3 regions of the Paenibacillus sp. 37 genome follow, and region 1 is predicted to be linked to each of the others. Evidence: a T-box and tRNA genes for the amino acid it is inferred to sense, from the RefSeq annotation. Region 1 holds a T-box; the other regions hold tRNA genes.
What was found. A T-box is a leader RNA that pairs with one kind of tRNA and senses whether it is charged. The one in region 1 lies ahead of leuS (leucine--tRNA ligase), so its partner is inferred to be a tRNA-Leu.

Region 1 (4,746 bases):
AGTTAAAGTAAAGGAGGCGATAATAGTCGGATAGAAAGCGTTTTCTGAGAAAATAAATCAATTGTCAATGTGAGGTGTGAAAATGGAAAGTACATATAAAACAAGACTTACGTCAGAACAGTTGAATGCCATAATAGAGCAGCATTTCTCTGCAGGTATACAGGACTACAAGGAAATGGTGGATGGCTGGGCCAATCATGCATATCTCATTACACTGAGTGACGCACAGCGAGTGGTACTCAAGATTGCTCCATCGGCTTCGACAAATCTGATGCGCTGTGAGCAGGATCTCATGATTGCCGAGGTTGAGGCACTACGCCTCATTACGGAGCTACAGGATGTTCCCGTACCCCAAGTGCTGGCTTATGATGATTCGTTAACCAAGGCTTCAGCGCGTTATTTTATCATGGAGTACATGTCTGGAACACCCTATAATCAGGTCAAGGATCAGTATTCTGCGGAAGAGCAGGAGACCATTGAACAACAACTCGGTTGGTACAATCGTCGAATTAATGAAATCAAGGGTGAGAAGTTTGGATATTTCTCGGAGCAAAAACAGCGTTATTCCACATGGAAAGAAGCATTTATGAATTTGATGGATGACATTCTTACCGATGGTGAAGAAGCCGGAATTACATTTTCGATCGATTACCCTGAATTGAGACGCTTGATTGAAGAAAAATCAAATGTGCTGGATGATGTCAAAGAACCTGTGCTTGTGAGTTGGGATCTGTGGGATGGCAATGTTCTAGTAGACGCAGGTCGTATCACAGCGATTATTGATTTTGAACGTTCACTATGGGCAGATCCTCTGATGGAGCATTATTTCAGTCATTTTAACTATACGCCTGGTTTTGTGAAAGGGTATGGGCATGCGATTACGACTGAAAGTGAGCTGAAAAGAAGAAGCCTCTATGACTTGTACTTTGATCTGGTGCTACGCATTGAGTGCGCTTATCGTCAATATGATAATCAGGAACATGTGAATTGGACCATTCATAATCTGGAGGAAGGCATTGAGCGTTTTCGGTCATCCTGAACAGCAACCAGCGTTATGAACGGTACGAACCGTAGACTTCAAGATGGCGATTATAACGTGTAATATTGACTTTGGGCTTGCTTTTTTATATAATGGTCCCGATATTGTATACATATTTCGATGATAAGGATCAGTAGTAATTCCTGTACATAACAGAGAGCCGGCGGTTGGTGCAAGCCGGTTGACAGTGATTTGCGAACTCGCCTTGGAGAAATGCGGTGATTACACCATTCTGTTTAACCTGCTTGTATAAAGCTTGGGTTCAGGAATGGAAATCCGCATCGGTTAACCGCCGTTACAGGTCCAAAGGGAGTGGATGACGAAGCACGTTCGTCCGCTAACTAGGGTGGTACCACGGGAATTCAACCTCTCGTCCCTAGCGCTGCAAACGCTACGGGATGCTGAGGTTTTTTTGTTGCAATTAAAGCTAAAGCGAATAACCTGAAGGAGGAACAATAGATGAGTGAGAATAACCAGCCGAAACACGGCTATCAGCCACAAGTTATGGAAAAAAGTTGGCAGCAATACTGGGATGCAAATAAAACGTTTAAAACGGGTGAGGACCCTGCTAAACCGAAATTTTATGCACTGGATATGTTCCCTTATCCATCCGGTTCAGGTCTGCACGTAGGCCACCCGGAAGGATATACGGCAACGGATATCGTTTCCCGTTACAAACGTATGCGCGGTTACAATGTATTGCACCCAATGGGTTGGGACGCTTTCGGTCTGCCTGCTGAGCAGCATGCACTGGATACAGGTGAACATCCACGAGATATTACATTCCGTAATATTGACAATTTCCGTCGCCAGATCAAATCGCTTGGTTTCTCCTATGACTGGGATCGTGAGATCAGCACAACGGACCCTGAATATTATAAATGGACACAATGGATCTTTATCCAGCTGTACAATAAAGGCCTGGCTTATGTGGATGAAGTTGCAGTTAACTGGTGTGAAGCCCTTGGAACGGTACTTGCTAATGAAGAAGTTATTGATGGCAAGAGTGAACGTGGTGGACATCCGGTTGTACGCAAACCGATGCGTCAATGGGTTCTGAGAATTACCGAGTATGCAGAGCGTCTGCTGGAAGACCTGGAAGAGCTGGATTGGTCTGAAAGCATCAAGGATATGCAGCGCAACTGGATCGGTAAATCGACAGGTGCGGAAGTTGTATTTGCCATTGAGGGTCGCGAGGAAGTCATCAAGGTGTTCACTACCCGTGCGGACACATTGTTCGGTGCGAGCTTTGCAGTACTTGCTCCTGAACATGAACTGGTAGAAGTAATTACAACCGATGACCAACGTGAAGCGATTCAGTCTTATCAGGAGCAGGCTTCTCGTAAAAGTGATCTGGAACGTACAGATTTGGCCAAAGACAAAACAGGTGTTTTCACTGGCGCTTATGCAATCAATCCCGTTAACGGTGCAAAACTGCCGATCTGGATTGCTGATTACGTTCTTGCAGGTTACGGTACAGGTGCGGTTATGGCTGTTCCGGGTCATGATGCACGTGACTGGGAATTTGCGAAGCAGTTTGGTCTGGATATCATCGAAGTTATTCAAGGTGGAGATGTTACACAAGAGGCTTATTCCGGTGATGGCGCGCATGTGAATTCCGATTTCTTGAACGGACTGAATAATGAAGAAGCGGTTGCCAAGATGATTGCTTGGTTGGAAGAGAACGGTAAAGGACAAGGGAAAGTAACCTATCGTCTGCGTGATTGGCTGTTCAGCCGTCAGCGTTACTGGGGTGAGCCAATCCCGATTCTGCATCTGGAAGACGGAACGATGAAGACCGTACCGGAGGATCAACTTCCACTGCTGCTGCCTGATATCGACCAGATCAAACCTTCGGGTACAGGAGAATCACCACTGGCGAATGTTACGGAGTGGGTGAATACGGTAGATCCGGAAACGGGAATGAAGGCACGTCGCGAGACCAACACCATGCCACAATGGGCGGGTAGCTGCTGGTATTACCTGCGCTTTATCGATCCGCACAATGACAAGGAACTGATCTCCAAGGAGAAACAGCAGCAGTGGCTGCCAGTTGATCTGTACATTGGCGGAGCAGAGCACGCGGTGCTTCACTTGCTGTACGCTCGTTTCTGGCACAAAGTGCTGTATGATCTGGGTGTTGTCGAGACCAAAGAACCTTTCCACAAGTTGGTGAACCAAGGTATGATCCTGGGTACCAATAATGAGAAAATGAGTAAATCCCGTGGTAATGTCATTAACCCGGATGAAATCGTGAATGAATTCGGTGCAGATACATTGCGTCTGTACGAGATGTTCATGGGACCATTGGAAGCGACAAAACCGTGGAATGCAAACGGGGTTGAAGGCATGCACCGCTTCCTGTCACGTGTATGGCGTCTCTTCATTAACGAAGACACAGGAGCCATCAATGACAAGATTACGGTGGACGGTGGAACGGATGAGTTCAAACGGACTGCTCACAAAACGATTAAAAAAGTTACGGAAGATCTGGAACATCTGCGCTTCAACACATCCATCAGCCAGCTGATGATTTTCATCAACGATGCATACAAAGCGGACACACTGCCTCGTGAAGCGATGGAGAAATTTGTGCAGCTGTTGTCACCACTGGCACCGCATATGGCAGAGGAACTGTGGAGCCGTTTGGGTCATGAAGGTGGAATCTCTTACGTGGCTTGGCCTGAATATGATGAGTCCATGACAGTGGATGCGGAAGTAGAAATCGTTGTTCAGGTAAACGGTAAAATCGTAACTCGTGCTACAATCGCGAAGGATCTGGATGCACAGGGTATGCAGGACTTCACGATGGAGCTGGCACCTGTTAAGCAGGCACTGGAAGGCAAGACCATTCGCAAGGTCATTGCCGTTCCAGGCAAACTCGTTAATATTGTTGCCGGTTAATCTCACCGGCTCGGAATAGTTCATCCAGCTTTAACAAATCTTCATCATATTTGTCATGTGTCGTGTGGATCAGGCTGTCGAAAACACCGTCGAGACTTACCTTCAGCAGTGCAAGTGCCTGAGCGGTAATACCGCCAGGTACAGCGACACGAGCCTGAAGCTCTTGCGGGGTGTATCCTCCTTCGGTGAGCAGCTTGCCTGTTCCCAGGAGCATTTCGCCAGCCAGAGCGCAGGCATCTGCCCTTTTGATGCCTGTCAGCTTCACGGCACTTTCGATCCACTGTTCCAAAAAGAACGATATGAATGCAGGTCCGCAGCTGGAGAAGTCGGATGTAATTCGTGTACAGGCTTCATCCACCTGGTACGGCCTGCCTATATGACTAAGCAGACTTTCTAACACAGCGCGGTCTTCACTGGTCATTCGTTCGCCGTGTATGCAGAGTGATGCTCCACTGCCGACTTGGTGTGTGACACTGGGAATTACCTTGGAGACTTTGCAAGGAAGTGAAGATTCCAGATGTCGCAGCTGCACGGGACTGGTGATCGAGACAATTATATGATTGGGATTCACGACAGGCAGGATGTCGTCAATAACATGTTTGAATTCAAGCGGCTTCACGCACAGGAAGATGATGTTGCTTCGGATCACCGTTTCCCGATTGCTCTGGGATTCATGCAGACCGGGGTAACGGAGGGATAACTGACGTACTTTGGACGGGGTTCGATTGCTGGCGGCGATCTGCCGGGGCTCAAGTGCACCCGATTGGATCAGGGCATAGATTAACAGGCTGCCCATGCTGCCG
Region 2 (4,746 bases), 2.4 Mb from region 1:
TTAGATGAATTCTGTTGATGTTCATAGATTAAATCTATAGTAGGTGAACTAAATTAATTTTCATGTTTTCGCTTCGATTACAGCACCATCTTCCGATCGCTGTTATCCCCAGATTTCTTATACTCCCTTTTTAAAGGGAGAAATCCGGGGATAAAGGCGAACGCTTCGCTTCTTCAGATTGGTTCTGTACTCTCCGTCTTTATGAAAAACATTAGATCATCTTATATATTGGGGTTAGTAGAAGTGAGAGGAGTGTTGAGACATTGAATCTGATCAAACTGCAAATTGTTGAGCTGATCGACAAGCATCATCACATGACCAGTGTGGCCGAATTACTGGGGATCAAACAACCAACCGTTACATTTCATATGAAGTCATTGGAGGAAGAGATGGGCGTGCGATTATTCGAATCACGCAGTGGCAAGACCTTTCTAACTGAGGCCGGACAAGCCCTGCTCCACTATTCCGTCAAAATCAATGCTTTGACCCAAGAGGCAAGGCGGGTCGTAAAGGAATATGACAGTCTCTATCGGGGCACCCTGCACATTGGGGCAAGCTATGTACCGGCTACATATCTGTTGCCCAGCATACTCAACACCTTTTCTCAGGAATTTCCGGGCATTCGTATCGTCTTATCCGTCAAACCATCACCTGTTATTCGCGAAATGTTAATTCGGCATCAGATTGATCTGGGGGTGATCTCTTCCGAGCCATTTGTTGGACCCGCCCTGCAAGCTGAGACGCTGTGTGAAGACGACTTAGTATTGATCTGTTCTCCACAACATGGGTTGGCCCAGAAGGATGCATTAACACCTAATCATATCGCGCAGATTCCTTTTGCCTTACATGGCAATGAATCCAGTACACGGCGGCTAACCAATCAATGGCTTGCGCAACATGACATTCGTTTGAGGAGTACCGTGGAGATGGATTCCCTGGAAGCGATCAAACAGCTCGTGTTAATCGGGGGGCATGTCTCATTCATGTCTCGGATGGCGGTACAGTGGGAGGAACAGCACGGGCTCATTCAAGTTCTTCCCATTCCCGGAGAGCAAGCACCGCGCCATATCTATACGGTACATAACAAGGACCGCCACCCTTCCGTTCAGGTAAACCGCTTCAAAGAAGTGCTACGAGAGGTGAGTCACGGCTCCCCCATTTTCCATGGCAGATTGCCCTGATCCGCTATAAACTATCGTTTACCATTCATCAAATCTATGCAGGATTAACGCAATGTGCGCTCCCCTTTAATCGCTTTCATATATTCGGGCGATAAAGTGAGTCTGTACGTTAATCCAGATTAGGAGAGTGATTGGTTTTGAAAAAGTGGAAAAAGGTAACCGCCTCATTGATGCTGAGCATCGTAACATTGGGAAGTGGAATGACATTTCTGGGAGCACCCCAGGCTTCAGCTGCTGCCAATGCCGTTCCTGCTTATGAAGTAAAGTTTCTGGCCAAGCCGGAACTTGTATTGAATATAGATGGGACACCACGCAGTGAAGTGATTCAGACACTCGGCCTGAGTTCCACGCCAAGAAACATTAACGTAGAGTACTTCGACACCAATGCTCTCGGATTGGATCAACAAGGATGGAACGTTCGTTTTCGCAAAAAGGATGACAAAAATAACTACGAATTGACTTATAAAAAACGCTACCCTGTAATCAATGGCGACATCAACGCAGCGCTGACCCTGGCTAACCAAGAAGGATTCGACATATCAGATGATAACTACGAGGCTGAAATTGATTGGGGATACGGCAAACAGACACTGAGCTTCTCCAACACCAAAAAAGTCGATACCAAAGCGACAGGTGTTCAACTTCCTTCCCAGCAAGATGCCCTGAACATGTTACTGGACAAGCTTCCGGGCAAATTGAAGAACTGGTCTGCTTCCAACTGGGGTAAACAACAACTGACTCAATCCCGTGCATATGGCCCAATCACATTCCAACGTTATGAAGGTACATGGAATGGTCAAGAGCTTACACTCGAAGTATGGCCAATCCGTGACGCAGCAGGTACAGGTATTGAGAATATCGTAGAGGTTTCTTTCAAAACCGATGATACTGTAGCCGTATCCGGTCTGCGTACTCAACTGCTGCAATTGCTGGAGAACAAAAACTGGCTGATTCCGGCCGATGGCTTGAAGACACAGACTATTTTGGAAAGATACTAATCGCTGGCTCTAATTAAAAAGACAAGTTCCTCTTCCTGCGGATATCGTAGGAGAGGGACTTGTCTTTTTTTGTGTAGAGAACGAATTAAAATCAGTTAATTAAGTAATTCTACGTTTATCAACAGTTAAGATTTTTGCTTATCTATTTCATCTGTTCAACTCGAGTTGACTACTCACATTAAACTCTGGTTTTCTGAAAATCACCTCTTCTTATAGGTGAAAACAAAAAAGCCCTTGCTATAAGCAAAGGCTCTTCTATATATTACTAGGAAGCGGGTGATGGGAATCGAACCCACGCTATTAGCTTGGAAGGCTAAAGTTCTACCATTGAACTACACCCGCAAATAAAAAAAATCGGGATGACACGATTTGAACATGCGACCCCCTGGTCCCAAACCAGGTGCTCTACCAAGCTGAGCTACATCCCGATACTTATGAGAATAATGGCGCGCCCTGAGAGATTCGAACTCCCGGCCTTTTGATTCGTAGTCAAACGCTCTATCCAGCTGAGCTAAGGGCGCAAATATTGGAGCGGAAGACGGGAATCGAACCCGCGACCCTCGCCTTGGCAAGGCGATGCTCTACCGCTGAGCCACTTCCGCAAAACATATGGTGCGGTCGAGAGGACTCGAACCTCCACGGGGGGTTAGCCCACACGGACCTGAACCGTGCGCGTCTGCCAATTCCGCCACGACCGCAAAATATAATGGTGAGTCATGAAGGGCTCGAACCTTCGACACCCTGATTAAAAGTCAGGTGCTCTACCAACTGAGCTAATGACTCGTAATGAAATGGCTGGGGATATAGGATTTGAACCTATGCATGACGGAGTCAAAGTCCGTTGCCTTACCGCTTGGCTAATCCCCATTAAAAAATCATGGGGCGATCGAGGGGAATTGAACCCCCGAATGCCGGATCCACAAACCGGTGCGTTAACCACTTCGCCACGACCGCCATAGAGTAAGCCATTCATCCACTAAGAGAATCTTAGTATTACCAATTTAACTTGTAATATACATTCTATCACAAATTCATATGTAAATACTAAAAATGGTGCCGGCGAGAGGACTTGAACCCCCAACCTACTGATTACAAGTCAGTTGCTCTACCAGTTGAGCTACACCGGCACGGTGTATATTTTATTAAAATGGCGGAACCGACGGGATTCGAACCCGCGATCTCCTGCGTGACAGGCAGGCATGTTAGGCCAACTACACCACGGTTCCATAGTACTTTCTCAAGGAAAGTATAATTGCGGGGGCAGGATTTGAACCTGCGGCCTTCGGGTTATGAGCCCGACGAGCTACCGGGCTGCTCCACCCCGCGTCGTTATAAAGTTATATGGTGGAGGCTGAGGGGATCGAACCCCCGACCCTCTGCTTGTAAGGCAGATGCTCTCCCAGCTGAGCTAAGCCTCCATAATATGACCCGTAGGGGATTCGAACCCCTGTTACCTCCGTGAAAGGGAGGTGTCTTAACCCCTTGACCAACGGGCCTTGCTAAAAAATTATCTGGCGGAGAGAGAGGGATTCGAACCCTCGAGACGCTTGTGACGCCTACACGATTTCCAATCGTGCTCCTTCGGCCAGCTCGGACACCTCTCCATATGGCTCCCCGAACAGGGCTCGAACCTGTGACAACTCGATTAACAGTCGAGTGCTCTACCAACTGAGCTATCAGGGAATGGTGGAGCCAAGCGGGATCGAACCGCTGACCTCCTGCTTGCAAGGCAGGCGCTCTCCCAGCTGAGCTATGGCCCCATACACTGTGTATTTCTTGTTGTGGTCTTGCTATGGGCCCTGGTGGACTCGAACCACCGGCCTCACCCTTATCAGAGGTGCGCTCTAACCAACTGAGCTAAGGGCCCTAATATATATCCCTTATTCCTTTGCAAGGGGGCAAAAAAAATACCCCAAAGGGAAATCGCTTGGCGGCGTCCTACTCTCCCAGGACCCTGCGGTCCAAGTACCATCGGCGCTAGAGGGCTTAACGGTCGTGTTCGGGATGGGTACGTGTGGAACCCCTCCGCCATCGCCACCAAACGCGATTTGTCGAAGCATAGCTTCTTGAAATCAGATATGGAACTGAAATTCATACACACGTTCTGTGATGTACCAATTTTCATTTCAGAGATCGTTCTCTGAAAACTAGATTCGAAACGAAACATGCGAATTACAACTTGCTATTGGATAAGCCCTCGACCGATTAGTACTGGTCAGCTCCATGCATTGCTGCACTTCCACCCCCAGCCTATCTACCTCGTCGTCTTCAAGGGGTCTTACATACTGGGAAATCTCATCTTGAGGGGGGCTTCACGCTTAGATGCTTTCAGCGTTTATCCCGTCCGTACATAGCTACCCAGCGGTGCTCCTGGCGGAACAACTGGTACACCAGCGGTACGTCCATCCCGGTCCTCTCGTACTAAGGACAGCTCCTCTCAAATTTCCTACGCCCACGACAGATAGGGACCGAACTGTCTCACGACGTTCTGAACCCAGCTCGCGTACCGCTTTAATGGGCGAACAGCCCAACCCTTGGGACCTACTTCAGCCCCAGGATGCGATGAG
Region 3 (4,746 bases), 540 kb from region 1:
AGCTGAACCACTTCCCGACTCTTCCGATGGAGGAGCGAACAAACCTGTTGCATACGCTGCCGCACCAAAGCTATCCAGCTTATCCTTGAGATCCAGAATCATGCGTTGTGCAGTCTTCTTGCCGATGCCTGGCAATTTGGTCAAGAACGTAAGATTCTCCTGATAAATCGCCGTAACCACATGTTCTGGTGTACCTCCAGCGAGTATGCCCAGAGCTACTTTTGGACCGATACCGGATACTTCAATCAGTTTACGGAACAAACGCTGCTCATCCCGGGTAACAAATCCAAACAGCAACATCGCATCCTCACGCACATGATGGTGAGTGTACACCGTAATTTCGCCTTCTTGCTTGGCAAACGCAAATGGATTCGGACAGAATACGCGATACCCTACACCATGAACATCCAGCACAATATAATCATTCTCTACATGAATGAACTGTCCTCTTAGAAAATCAATCATTTTCGCAATACCTCATTCAACTTGGAATTTAATGTATAAGAGTGTGCGTGGCACACGGCTACAGCCAATGCATCCGCTACGTCATCCGGCTTAGGAACGACCTGAAGACGCAAGAACATTTTGACCATCTCCTGTACTTGCTTCTTCTCCGCTTTACCGTACCCCACAACAGCCTGCTTGATCTGCATTGGCGTATACTCTGCAATAGGTAAACCCTTCTGCGCGGCAGCGAGTACCATAACGCCTCTCGCCTGACTGACAGACATTGCTGTTGTAACGTTCCGGTTGAAAAAAAGTTTCTCTAGCGCTACTGCGTCAGGTTTGTATTTATCAATCAATTGCACCATACCTTCATATACGTGAAGCAACCGCTCCTCTTCAGGGGTATGAGCTTCCGTCTGAATACATCCATATTGTACGGGTACCACCTTACTGCCGATTTTATCCACAAAACCAAAACCAACAATCGCAATACCCGGGTCAATTCCCAAAAAACGCAAAACCATCTCTCCCTCACAAAAGCGAACATATGTATCGTTCATTTCATTATAACAAAAGATGGACCCTGCGGCAGGAAAAACTTTGTCTAACTGATTACTCGTCTTTATTCGCGGAATTTTTACATGTTTATTCGTATTTTCAACTATTTCAGTATAAACGACAAAAAGGACATCTCTTCGATGTCCTTCATCATATTCCACATATATTTGGGTGTAACGCTTGATTCCCTAAACCATCAATGTTATTGCTATTGCCACCATTTCACCATCGTTTCAGTACTTCACAATCTTAGTACTGTAGGTGAGGACGTTTGGATTACCCGCCATTACGGATTAAATGATGATCTTCATCCACGGCGTAGTCACTGAACGTAGAAATCACGCTATCATACTCATCCTTGTCCTGAATCCGAATCCCCTGCTGCAATTGATCCAGCACCCCTTCAGGCAAAGAACTTTCCAACGTCCCAACATCCAATTGAAAGAACGTACGAATAACCTTCTCTTTTGCCGGCTTACCCTCGTACAAATTAAGGTTCCCTACAGCATCTATGCTGATATAAGCCTGCTGTTTACAAAGCGATGAAAGATCATCTACACGTTGCTTCAAATGCAACTCATCTGATGTTCCGACGGTAGCATCCCATTCCGGATGTTGAGCAAGGAGCATCTTCAACTGCGGTCTAGCCATCTTGCCTAACTGCTCTGTCTCCACTCCGCAGATGTACTGTGTTTCCAAAACCACACTTGTCAAATGATCCGGATCAGAATCAAGTTGCTCTACTAACGCCTGAATCTCCTGTTCAGATCTTGTTTCCTGCGTAACAGGCCCCATCACACTGGTTGCCTCACTAAAATTAGTTGTCAGCAAACGCTCAATCGCCGATGAGATGGACAACCCGCTATAAGCCAATATCGTAACTGCAAGCAGAGCCGCCGTCATCCATACTGTTCGTTTCCACCGTCGCCAGCGTCTCTTGAATTGTTTTCTGAAGTTAAACGTGTTCACATGAACCCCTTCTATCACTTTTTAAACCTATTGTGACCTAAAGACTGAGGCTTTATGCACAACTAACTTATCGCTGAAGAAGGAACACACATGTGTTAGGTTAGAGAACTTGTCATAGTGAATACCGGAACCTGCATTTATAGAATCTTATATAGATAAATATAAAAAAACACTATCTAATTATAGATAGTGTTTTTAGAGATCGGGATGACACGATTTGAACATGCGACCCCCTGGTCCCAAACCAGGTGCTCTACCAAGCTGAGCTACATCCCGTTATATATACCGGCGAGAGGACTCGAACCTCCACGGTTTCCCACTCGATTTTGAGTCGAGCGCGTCTGCCATTCCGCCACGCCGGCAAATTTGAAGTTATAATGGCGCGCCCTGAGAGATTCGAACTCCCGGCCTTTTGATTCGTAGTCAAACGCTCTATCCAGCTGAGCTAAGGGCGCAAATATTGGAGCGGAAGACGGGAATCGAACCCGCGACCCTCGCCTTGGCAAGGCGATGCTCTACCGCTGAGCCACTTCCGCATACGGTATTAATAAATATAAAAATGGCGGAACCGACGGGATTCGAACCCGCGATCTCCTGCGTGACAGGCAGGCATGTTAGGCCAACTACACCACGGTTCCAGATCACTTTCTCAAAAGAAAGTATAATTGCGGGGGCAGGATTTGAACCTGCGGCCTTCGGGTTATGAGCCCGACGAGCTACCGGGCTGCTCCACCCCGCGTCGTTATAAAGTTTATATGGTGGAGGCTGAGGGGATCGAACCCCCGACCCTCTGCTTGTAAGGCAGATGCTCTCCCAGCTGAGCTAAGCCTCCAACTTATATGACCCGTAGGGGATTCGAACCCCTGTTACCTCCGTGAAAGGGAGGTGTCTTAACCCCTTGACCAACGGGCCTTAATGGCTCCCCGAACAGGGCTCGAACCTGTGACAACTCGATTAACAGTCGAGTGCTCTACCAACTGAGCTATCAGGGAATATATGCATTTGCAGGGCAAATGCAATTCATCGTACAACGTCCACATGCAGAGCCTGTTTTCTATGTATGATGAAAGAGTTCGCTTGGCGGCGTCCTACTCTCCCAGGACCCTGCGGTCCAAGTACCATCGGCGCTAGAGGGCTTAACGGTCGTGTTCGGGATGGGTACGTGTGGAACCCCTCCGCCATCGCCACCAAACGCATAGCTGTGCTTACATTTCAGAGATCGTTCTCTGAAAACTAGATTCGAAACGAAACATGCGAATTATCACTTGCATATTTGGATAAGCCCTCGACCGATTAGTACTGGTCAGCTCCATGCATTGCTGCACTTCCACCCCCAGCCTATCTACCTCGTCGTCTTCAAGGGGTCTTACATACTGGGAAATCTCATCTTGAGGGGGGCTTCACGCTTAGATGCTTTCAGCGTTTATCCCGTCCGTACATAGCTACCCAGCGGTGCTCCTGGCGGAACAACTGGTACACCAGCGGTACGTCCATCCCGGTCCTCTCGTACTAAGGACAGCTCCTCTCAAATTTCCTACGCCCACGACAGATAGGGACCGAACTGTCTCACGACGTTCTGAACCCAGCTCGCGTACCGCTTTAATGGGCGAACAGCCCAACCCTTGGGACCTACTTCAGCCCCAGGATGCGATGAGCCGACATCGAGGTGCCAAACCTCCCCGTCGATGTGGACTCTTGGGGGAGATAAGCCTGTTATCCCCAGGGTAGCTTTTATCCGTTGAGCGATGGCCCTTCCATGCGGTACCACCGGATCACTAAGCCCGACTTTCGTCCCTGCTCGACTTGTAGGTCTCGCAGTCAAGCTCCCTTATGCCTTTGCACTCTTCGAATGATTTCCAACCATTCTGAGGGAACCTTTGGGCGCCTCCGTTACTCTTTAGGAGGCGACCGCCCCAGTCAAACTGCCCACCTGACACTGTCCCCGCACCGGATTACGGTACCAGGTTAGAACCTAGATACGATCAGGGTGGTATCCCAACGTTGCCTCCACACAAGCTGGCGCTCATGCTTCAAAGGCTCCCACCTATCCTGTACAGATCGTACCCAAATTCAATATCAAGCTGCAGTAAAGCTCCATGGGGTCTTTCCGTCTTGTCGCGGGTAACCTGCATCTTCACAGGTATTAAAATTTCACCGGATCTCTCGTTGAGACAGCGCCCAAGTCGTTACGCCATTCGTGCGGGTCAGAATTTACCTGACAAGGAATTTCGCTACCTTAGGACCGTTATAGTTACGGCCGCCGTTTACTGGGGCTTCGGTTCACAGCTTCGGGATTACTCCCTAACCACTCCCCTTAACCTTCCAGCACCGGGCAGGCGTCAGCCCGTATACTTCGCCTTACGGCTTCGCACAGACCTGTGTTTTTGCTAAACAGTCGCTTGGGCCTTTTCACTGCGGCCCCCTCGTGCTATTCACACTACCGGGGCACCCCTTCTCCCGAAGTTACGGGGTCATTTTGCCGAGTTCCTTAACGAGAGTTCTTCCGCGCGCCTTAGAATACTCTTCTCGCCTACCTGTGTCGGTTTGCGGTACGGGCACCATCACCTGGCTAGAGGCTTTTCTTGGCAGTGTGAGATCATGACCTTCGCTACTATAATTTTCGCTCCCCATCACAGCTCAGCCTTACAATGTGCGGATTTGCCTACACATCAGCCTTACTGCTTAGACGGACATCCATCAGTCCGCGTCACTACCCTACTGCGTCCCCCCATTGCTCATAACGGCTTACGGTGGTACAGGAATTTCGACCTG

Region 2: it has a tRNA-Leu gene. The T-box ahead of leuS (leucine--tRNA ligase) is inferred to sense a tRNA for this amino acid. The anticodon was not compared.
Region 3: it has a tRNA-Leu gene. The T-box ahead of leuS (leucine--tRNA ligase) is inferred to sense a tRNA for this amino acid. The anticodon was not compared.

The regions. Positions count from the first base shown of each region.
Region 1 is NZ_CP043761.1:5,020,039-5,024,784, reverse strand. It holds gene F0220_RS21615 (phosphotransferase family protein) at 83-1,039, shown strand; T-box leader at 1,151-1,420, shown strand; gene leuS (leucine--tRNA ligase) at 1,499-3,943, shown strand; gene comER (late competence protein ComER) at 3,924-4,746, opposite strand, start outside.
Region 2 is NZ_CP043761.1:391,210-395,955, reverse strand. It holds gene F0220_RS01975 (LysR family transcriptional regulator) at 264-1,181, shown strand; gene F0220_RS01970 (CYTH domain-containing protein) at 1,319-2,179, shown strand; tRNA gene F0220_RS01965 (tRNA-Gly) at 2,451-2,521, opposite strand; tRNA gene F0220_RS01960 (tRNA-Pro) at 2,534-2,607, opposite strand; tRNA gene F0220_RS01955 (tRNA-Arg) at 2,624-2,700, opposite strand; tRNA gene F0220_RS01950 (tRNA-Gly) at 2,707-2,781, opposite strand; tRNA gene F0220_RS01945 (tRNA-Leu) at 2,790-2,877, opposite strand; tRNA gene F0220_RS01940 (tRNA-Lys) at 2,887-2,962, opposite strand; tRNA gene F0220_RS01935 (tRNA-Gln) at 2,972-3,046, opposite strand; tRNA gene F0220_RS01930 (tRNA-His) at 3,058-3,133, opposite strand; tRNA gene F0220_RS01925 (tRNA-Thr) at 3,231-3,306, opposite strand; tRNA gene F0220_RS01920 (tRNA-Asp) at 3,328-3,405, opposite strand; tRNA gene F0220_RS01915 (tRNA-Met) at 3,432-3,505, opposite strand; tRNA gene F0220_RS01910 (tRNA-Val) at 3,522-3,597, opposite strand; tRNA gene F0220_RS01905 (tRNA-Glu) at 3,604-3,675, opposite strand; tRNA gene F0220_RS01900 (tRNA-Ser) at 3,692-3,783, opposite strand; tRNA gene F0220_RS01895 (tRNA-Asn) at 3,787-3,862, opposite strand; tRNA gene F0220_RS01890 (tRNA-Ala) at 3,864-3,939, opposite strand; tRNA gene F0220_RS01885 (tRNA-Ile) at 3,973-4,046, opposite strand; rRNA gene rrf (5S ribosomal RNA) at 4,105-4,221, opposite strand; rRNA gene F0220_RS01875 (23S ribosomal RNA) at 4,365-4,746, opposite strand, start outside.
Region 3 is NZ_CP043761.1:5,561,144-5,565,889, forward strand. It holds gene ruvA (Holliday junction branch migration protein RuvA) at 1-465, opposite strand, end outside; gene ruvC (crossover junction endodeoxyribonuclease RuvC) at 462-965, opposite strand; gene F0220_RS23780 (BofC C-terminal domain-containing protein) at 1,282-1,974, opposite strand; tRNA gene F0220_RS23785 (tRNA-Pro) at 2,177-2,250, opposite strand; tRNA gene F0220_RS23790 (tRNA-Leu) at 2,258-2,336, opposite strand; tRNA gene F0220_RS23795 (tRNA-Arg) at 2,353-2,429, opposite strand; tRNA gene F0220_RS23800 (tRNA-Gly) at 2,436-2,510, opposite strand; tRNA gene F0220_RS23805 (tRNA-Asp) at 2,535-2,612, opposite strand; tRNA gene F0220_RS23810 (tRNA-Met) at 2,640-2,713, opposite strand; tRNA gene F0220_RS23815 (tRNA-Val) at 2,731-2,806, opposite strand; tRNA gene F0220_RS23820 (tRNA-Glu) at 2,815-2,886, opposite strand; tRNA gene F0220_RS23825 (tRNA-Asn) at 2,891-2,966, opposite strand; rRNA gene rrf (5S ribosomal RNA) at 3,050-3,166, opposite strand; rRNA gene F0220_RS23835 (23S ribosomal RNA) at 3,248-4,746, opposite strand, start outside.